DNA from 2 places in the Bacillus sp. AK128 genome. Region 1 is predicted to be linked to the other one. Evidence: a T-box and tRNA genes for the amino acid it is inferred to sense, from the RefSeq annotation. Region 1 holds a T-box; the other holds one or more tRNA genes.
What was found. The T-box of region 1 lies ahead of argS (arginine--tRNA ligase). A T-box ahead of a tRNA ligase gene usually reads a tRNA of that ligase, here a tRNA-Arg.
Positions count from the first base shown of each region.

Region 1 (4,434 bases):
ATTTCAGTTTTTCATGATAAAAAAATAAATAATCTTATCATTAAATATATTTATTTTGGAATACCTTTCGAAAAAGAAATAGACTTAAATGCAGACTAATATTCTAGGGGTGCTTTACTTGAACACAGTTTATGCTTTTTTTGGAACATTAAATTTGAGGTGAAGGACTTGCAATTTACGAATGAACAGTTAAAAGCAATAATTTCAGAAGAACCAATTGGCGAAACATTTCCATATAACACAAAGGATAAGAACGAAATTGAAAAGCATATTAAAAATCTTTTTTGTACTCTTAATCGTTCAGAATCCTTCAAATGTGAAGCTATCTTTGATCATTATGGAAGTGGTTATGCTTCCTATGTCGATTTATTTTGTTATAGAAGAGATGGAAGTAGTAAGTTAAGTGAAAAATATATTGAAAAGGATTCTCTTACTTCTATCCAATTCGAAGGGCTTGTTATTTACATAAGTCGTTTAGCACCCGTTGCCATTATTGGAAAAGATGAACGTTATAAGTACATTATAGATAATGACAAAATAAAAGATGAATTTTTCGGTGCAATGAGCATGATTAGTAAGCCAGAAGATGTATTGGATGAACCACCACATTTTATGGTAGATGAATTTCGAGAAATCAAACAGTTATTAAATCATAAGGGCTATACCATTTTAAATAAACAATATTTGTCTCAAAACCTCCCGTTTAAAACGAAAATTGCGACGCTTACAGAGCCAAGGCAATATAAAGTGTTCGATGCTATTTTTTATTGGATGGATTAACTTTATGTGTAGCATCATCTTCAATTATTAGGGGCATTTCTCCAAGAAGGAGAAGTGCTGTTTTAACTAAACAATGTCTTTGTAAGCTAGATCAACTTTTATATCATAATAATTTTTTATTAGACAAAAATTTCACCCGATAGATGACGATATTTGACAATTTTTTCTATGTAATTTATGTATGATGGTAGAAAAGCATGTCTTGGGGTGAGGGAAATGATCGATCCAATGACAATTTCACCAAGAAAGAACGAAGTAAACTGCTATGATGTCACATTATTACAAACGCCTAGGATTGGCCAAAAAAAAGGATATCGTTCGGTTTACCGCTTAAATGTTCATGCGGGCAACCATCATGAAGCAATGTATGAAGTGTTTAAAACATTTAATGTAAAAGAATTAATGCCACAAGGAACAGAAGCTAGGTACATCCGAACTGGGGATATTTTGTATTTTGATGAAGGACGAGATGGTATGACCTATTATCAATTAAAGCCTGAAGGTTGGCGGAAAATTGGACGAGTTCATGTCAGGTAAAGCTTATTAAAAGTAAAACAAGAAAAAATAACTTTTTCTTGTTTTACATGGTTATGCTTAAGTGTTTTTTCTTTCCTTGGCAGAGTTTTCTTTGCCGTGTGCATTTTCCTCTGCAATGATTGCTTCCGGTGGAATATGATTGTTTTTCTTTGGCTGATTGACACGATTACGGTGTTTTTTACCCATGTTGATTCCCTCCTTTTTTGTCTATAGTATTTTTTGTAATTAGTGAAATAAAATTGATGGTAAAAAATACTGTTAAAAAAATAGTTGATGAACTGGAAAATTTATGTATAATTAATAAAAAATAATGAATCAACGATGAAGAGAGTAATAACCAATGCTCTAGAAAAGCGAATCAGGGATGGTGTGAGCCTGGTCTAACATTGCTTATGAAGCGCACTTCTGAGATGTATACTCAATTCGAAAAGAGTATGCCGGCTTATAGCCGTTACCTAGTAAAGTGGTTCTTTTTAAGAACAAACAGAGTGGTACCACGGGAATTAAACTCTCGTCTCTAATTTATAGAGGCGGGAGTTTTTTGTATTCCCACGATTAAGTAAAGGAGGAAGGCATATGTTTGTAAAGAAAACAGCAGAAGTTCTGTCTGAGTATATTTCCCTGAGTGAATTGGAAATTTATTTGGCATTAGAAAAACCTAAGCATAAAGGTTACGGGGATCTTTCGTTTCCATGTTTTATTTTGGCGAAAAAATTAAAAAAGTCACCTACCCAGATTGCAAATGAGCTGATCGCTTCAATCAATCATCCATATTTTAGGGAATTAGAATCTGTTGGTGGTTATCTAAACATCTTCTTGGAACAGGAGACTTTATTTGAATCAGTTTTAGAAAGCATTCATAAAGAGAAAGAAAAGTATGGCTATAGTCCAAAAGGGGAAGGACAGAAGATTGTAATTGACATGTCTTCTCCTAATATCGCGAAGCCTTTTTCAATGGGGCATTTGCGGTCAACAGTCATAGGAAATGCCATTTCAAACCTTTATGAAAAAATGGGGTACCAGGTTACTAAGATTAACTATATTGGGGATTGGGGAACCCAGTTTGGAAAACTTATTGCCGCCTATAAGAAATGGGGAGATGGTGGTGATCTTACTAATCAGCCTATAAAAGAATTATTAGCGCTTTATATAAAATTTCATGAGGAGGCAGAAAAGAACCCATTATTAAATGATGAGGGAAGAGAGTGGTTTAAAAAGCTAGAGGATGGTCATGAAGGAGCGACAGAGCTATGGAATTGGTTCAGAAACTTGTCCCTTGAAGAATTTGAGCGAATTTACAAACTGTTAGATGTAAATTTTCATCATATTCAAGGAGAGTCGTTCTTTAACGATAAGATGGATAAAGTAATTGAGGAACTTAATGAAAAAGGATTATTGACAGAGTCAGAAGGTGCTCAGATTGTCTCCCTTCAAGATAAAGAGCTACCACCTTGTTTAATTGTTAAGCGGGACGGTGCGACTTTATATGCCACTCGAGATCTGGCTGCGGTTTTATACCGAAAAGAGGCTTATCACTTCAATAAAGCTATTTATGTAGTAGGTCAAGAACAATCGCTCCACTTTAAACAGATCAAAGAGGTCCTTAAGAAGATGGATTATGAATGGGCGAATGAATTGATTCATGTTCCTTTCGGGTTGATTTTAAGTGATGGAAAGAAAATGTCGACGCGTAAAGGAAAGATTGTCTTACTAGATGAAGTGATCAATGAAGCCATCTCCTTAGCAAAAAAGAACATTGAAGAAAAAAATCCTGATTTACAGAACCAATCAGAGATCTCCACGATGATAGGCGTTGGTGCAATTGTCTTTCATGATTTAAAACACCATCGAAATCATGACTTTGAATTTTCTCTAAAGGAAATGCTAGCTTTCGAAGGAGAAACAGGACCATATCTACAATATACCTATGCCAGAATTCAGTCTCTTCTTAAAAAGGGAGAGTTTAAGTCACAAGCAAAGCATTCTATTCGTGCATATGACCAGGAAGGGTGGGAGGCTGTTAAGTTACTTTCCCAGTTTCCACAAGTAATTGAGAAGGCCTGTGACGACCATGATCCATCTCATATTGCCCGTTTTACACTTGATCTTGCGAAGGAGTTTAACTCGTATTATCATTCCGTCAAGATGATTGACTATTCCGATTCACAAGGAATGAGATTACAGCTCGCGTACTCTATAGGGGTTGTTTTAAAGGAGTGCCTAAGACTTCTTGGGGTTAAGGCTCCAATGAAAATGTAAATTTGGTGATTTGAATTGACGGCTACTACAAAAGCTAGATAAAAAAGTAGGTGATTTATATGCCCGAACTTCCAGAGATGGAAAATTATCGAAGACTTTTAAGTAGACAGGTTCAGCACAAACCCATTACAGATGTACATGTAAATCGAGAGAAATCCATTAATGTTTCTGTCAGTGAATTTCATCGTCGTGTCGTTGGTCAACACATCGTCGAAATCAAACGAAGAGGTAAACACTTGATTTTTGAATTGCAAAACGGAGATTCTCTTTTGTTACACTTAATGCTTGGTGGGACGATGTACTTAGGCTCAGAAGTGGATCAACCAAAGAGGACGAAGCAGGTCATTTTTGATTTTCAAAATAGTGAATTGTTTTTTATTGGACTAAGGCTTGGCTATCTTCATCTCTTATCAAGGGAACAACTTGAAGCTGAATTTAAGGATCTTGGTCCAGAACCATTGGATCCATCCTTCACATTTGATGTATTTAAAGATAGAGTTGGGAAGAAAAAAGGTAAGCTAAAGCCGACACTATTAGATCAACAATTCGTCGCCGGAATAGGTAACTGTTATTCAGACGAAATCTGTTATCATGCACAGTTACTACCGATGAGGAAGTGGAATGAGTTACAGGATAACGAGCTACAGCAGCTCTACTCAAGTATAGGTTTTGTTTTAAATCGTGCACTTGAGCTTGGAGGTTATATGGAGATGCCTTTATTTAAGCTTGATCAGTTAACAGGTGGATATAATGAAAACTGTCTGGTGTATGATCGTGAAGGAGAGAGCTGTAGCCGGTGTGGTCAAACGATTGTTAAGGTTGAACTAGCATCTAGAAAATGTTTTTATTGTCCGGGAT
Region 1 covers NZ_CP096379.1:2,114,053-2,118,486, forward strand. Annotated here, with positions in the region: gene M1D60_RS10510 (hypothetical protein) at 1-99, shown strand, start outside; gene M1D60_RS10515 (hypothetical protein) at 169-780, shown strand; gene M1D60_RS10520 (hypothetical protein) at 997-1,317, shown strand; gene M1D60_RS10525 (hypothetical protein) at 1,375-1,503, opposite strand; T-box leader at 1,627-1,839, shown strand; gene argS (arginine--tRNA ligase) at 1,894-3,576, shown strand; gene mutM (bifunctional DNA-formamidopyrimidine glycosylase/DNA-(apurinic or apyrimidinic site) lyase) at 3,636-4,434, shown strand, end outside.

Region 2 (4,434 bases), 1.5 Mb from region 1:
TAAAGAACAACTTAGATCTAAGGGATTTAAGATTACTTCTATTGTTATCTCTGCTGTTATTTTGGGATTCTTTGCATATAATCATTTTATGACATCCGAGGAAAATGTAGTAATCTCAGTCGTTAATTCAACATCCTTTGAAGTGAATATAGAGCAGATTGAAGCGGAAATAGAAGGAGGGACTGTCTCCCTCATCGGTTCAGAAGATATTGAGGCGGAAAAGGAAAAAATCAAGGATCAGGATGTAGATCATTTACTTATTATTGAAGAGCAACAATCCGTTCCGGTGGTATCTTATTTCTACAATCGATATCCAGATACAAGTGTCATCTATCCTTTTGTTACCCAGTTACAACAGCAATATATTTCTTCTGTGACAGATAGACATTCTTTATCACCCGAAATTACAACGGAGTTATTTTCAACTATACCAGTAGAGAGAAATATGTTAGCTGAAAATACTGGGAGCTTAGGTATTGTATATGTATTTATTTTCTTAATGTATACGTTTATCTTAATGTTTGGTCAAGGAATTGCGATGAACATTACCGGTGAAAAGTCAACAAGGGTAATGGAAGTGATGATTACGAAGATTAAGCCAATTTATATGTTATTTGCAAAAGTTCTTTCTAATCTTTGTGCTGGATTAATCCAAGTCTCTATCTTCTTCCTAGCGGGCTATGTGGCTCATCTTATTGGTTGGCTTAATGTTGATCAATTTAATATATTTGGGTTTGTATTCGATTTATCGCAAATCGATGCCGGTCTCATTGTAGCTTTTATGTTTTTCTTCTCTTGCGGGTATTTAATGTATGCCTTGTGCTTTGCTGCATTAGGGTCAGTCATTTCAAGAACGGAGGACCTTGGAAGTGTAATGGGGCCCGTTATGATTCTTGTCATTGGGGCATTAATGGTTGGTATGAGGACCATGATGGATCCAACTGGCATGCTTGTCACGTTCTCCACGTATTTCCCGTTTTTCTCACCGATTGTTGCGTTTGCTAAATTTGTTATGGGGGAAATAACCATGATTCAGCTAGTTATTAGTGGAGTCATTTTACTAGCTTCCATCTTGCTAATCGCATACCTGGCATCACGTATCTATGTGAAAGGTGTAATGGTGTATGGAGAGAAGTTTAAATGGTCTCAGTTAAGTGAGCTAGTTAAAAAGGAAAAGGTTCATCAACTTTAATTGATGTGGGTTACTGCAAATTTTGCTGCATTATTAATTTAAATTTAATTAATAATTTGGTCCGTTGGTTTCCGCTGCAGGCGCTTGCTTTCCGCGGGGAGGGACGTGAGCCTCCTCGGCTTTGCCTGCGGGGTCTCACACTTCCCTCATTTCCCGCAGGAGTCAAACGCCTTCCGCTCCAACCAACTCTTGGTTGTTTACATTATTATTATATTGAAAAATCTTTTCAGAAAACAACTTATACAAAAAGAGTAGTAGACTAAATACAAACCCATTATAAAATAAGAAAAAGTGAGGATATGAATTCCTCACTTTTTCTTATCATTACTTATTATCTTTTGTTAGAACCTGGTCGACTAGACCGTATTCCATTGCCTTATCAGCTGTCATGAAGTTGTCACGCTCTGTGTCGCGCTCGATTACTTCGATTGGTTGGCCAGTACGTTCTGCTAGGATTTCGTTTAGCTTTGAACGTAGGAATAGGATACGCTTAGCAGCAATTTCGATTTCAGTTGCTTGACCTTGTGCACCACCTAATGGTTGGTGAATCATAACTTCACTGTTTGGTAACGCGAAACGCTTGCCTTTTTCACCTGCAGCAAGAAGGAATGCACCCATTGAAGCGGCCATACCGATACAGATTGTAGAAACCTTAGGCTTGATAAATTGCATCGTGTCATAGATTGCCATACCTGCAGTTATTGAACCACCAGGGCTGTTAATGTATAAAGAAATATCTTTATCAGGATCTTCAGCAGCTAAGAATAGAAGCTGAGATACGATTGAGTTTGCTACATTATCATCAATTGCAGAACCTAACATGATAATTCTGTCTTTAAGAAGACGAGAGTATATGTCGTATGCTCTTTCACCGCGATTTGTTTGTTCGATTACCGTTGGAATTAAATTCATCGTGAAATCCTCCTTTAAAATCATTCAGTAGTTTATGTATTTATCATAACTCTAAGGTCAATGAAGGTCAAACAAAAGCCCTTGTCATTATATGTATTCAAAGATGAGTCCAATCATACCCTTCACTACCATATTCAGCATAACCAATTCTCATGCTTTTCTAACCCTAGTTACATAAATTTTAACATATGTTCGACTATATCCAATATAATCCTACTTGAAAAGTAGTGATTTCTTTCATATAATAGATAAGTCACACACTAAACACATGCGCTCGTAGCTCAGTTGGATAGAGCGGTAGTTTCCGGTACTACGTCTGCCGGGGGTTCGAATCCCTCCGAGCGCGTCCAATTATGAATAAGTAACGAAAAGCATCCTATTTCTGAAATGGGATGCTTTTATTTTGTATCTGTACATATCAATTAATCTTTAAAAAAGCCGATATATTTAATACTAGCAACAAAGAATCTTCATATGGTGGGACTAGAATGAAACGAAAAATATCTCTACAAAACTTAATTCTAATTTTAATATCCTTCGCAATGCTTGGGACGAGTATTGGTGGACTGGCCTCAAGTATTATTGTAAGTAAGGGGCATCTTGAGCAAAGTTACTTACATGAAAATCAATTTTATGCAGAAAAATTAGCTGATACAACAGATTCTTTATTTAGAAATATGTTTAGAACCCTTGAGGTAGGAGCAAAGAGTGTTTCTTTACTCATGGGAAATCAAGAAACAATGGCTCTAGAAATTAATAAAATATATGACTCTACCAATTTCTTTAACTCTGTTTTTTTTGTAGATCATAACGGGGTTATCGTCTCGACAGCTCCTAATTATGGATTGCTCGGTAAACAGTTACAATCAGTTGGAGTAAAAGAAGCATTAACAAAGAAACAGTCGTTAATTTCTCAGCCGTATATAGGAGTGACAGGTAGATTAATGGTGCTTATTTCTTATCCTGTTTTTAATGATGGTGGGGAATACCTTGGATTCATTGGCTCTACCATCTATTTGGAGGAACAGAACAGTATCAAGGAGACTCTTGGTCTACATCCAGAACATATGAATGATTCCTATGTATATGTAGTCGACTCAAAAGGGAATATCATCTATCACCCTGAAAAAGAACGTATTGGAGAGAACGTTATTCAAAATAATGTGGTTAAGAAGGTCGTTAAGGGAGAGGAAGGCCAAGCGGAGGTTAAAAATACAAAAGGAATTAAGATGCTGGCAGGTTTTTCATATGTCGAGACAAGTAAGTGGGGAATAGTGAGTCAGACCCCAGCTCAGTCTGTAATGGGCCCAACATATGAATTAGCTAATAATGTGGCGAAATATACGATTCCATTTATCATTTTCATCTTTATTATTTCTTTTCTTCTATTGAAGGCCATTGTTAATCCTCTTAAACAGCTTGCCAATTATGCCAGATTCATAGCTGAGAGAAAGAATGTAAGCCAGCCTGTCATACCAGATCGATATATAGAGCTTTCTGAATTAAAAACTACCATGTTTAAGATGGTCAAAGCCCATAAAGAACAAGTGGACCTGGCAGAAAGTCAATCGATTCTTGATTCTCTTACCGGTTTATATAATCGTCGTCACTTTGACAAGGTGATGAACAAATACAAGAACTATTCTGTTTTAATTCTCGATATTGATTATTTCAAAGCGGTGAATGATGAGTTTGGTCATTTAAAGGGAGACGAGGTGTTAAAATTTTTGGCTAATCTCCTAAAAGAGGAAATAAGGGACCTAGATTTATGCTTCCGTTTAGGTGGAGAGGAATTTTTAATTCTATTGCCCGATACGGAGATTGAAGATGCACAACAAATTGCCGAACGAATTCGAGAGAAAGTAGAAAGTACGCCAAGTCCAACTGGAAAGGTAATTACGATTTCAATTGGAATAGGGAATATGCCAAAGACAGCGATCCATTACACAGAATTGTTTAATCTTGTTGACCAAGCCTTATATAAAGCAAAAAGAAATGGACGAAATCAGTCCGCTATTGCAGAGAATAACAGAAGAAGCCATCCGTAACGGAGGCTTCTTCTTTATCTATTACATATCTTTATGTTTTTTTACAAAAATAACGGGATCCTCAAGTGTTTGTAGACGCTTGTCTAAAATGAAGGTTCCAAAAGGTATGAGTGAGGCGATGACCCCACCAAGTCCAAACCAAAATGACTGGCGGTAGGCAAAAAATACATGAGCTAGGGCAAACAAGAAAAGGACAAAAAATAAACCATGAATGGCTCCGGTAATCGTAACCGCAATTGGGAAGTCGGCCATATATTTCAACGGCATCGCAATCCCTAATAA
Region 2 covers NZ_CP096379.1:653,617-658,050, forward strand. Annotated here, with positions in the region: gene M1D60_RS02890 (ABC transporter permease) at 1-1,192, shown strand, start outside; gene clpP (ATP-dependent Clp endopeptidase proteolytic subunit ClpP) at 1,517-2,104, opposite strand; tRNA gene M1D60_RS02900 (tRNA-Arg) at 2,375-2,450, shown strand; gene M1D60_RS02905 (sensor domain-containing diguanylate cyclase) at 2,593-4,152, shown strand; gene M1D60_RS02910 (DUF3817 domain-containing protein) at 4,174-4,434, opposite strand, start outside.
Region 2: it has a tRNA-Arg gene. The T-box ahead of argS (arginine--tRNA ligase) is inferred to sense a tRNA for this amino acid. The anticodon was not compared.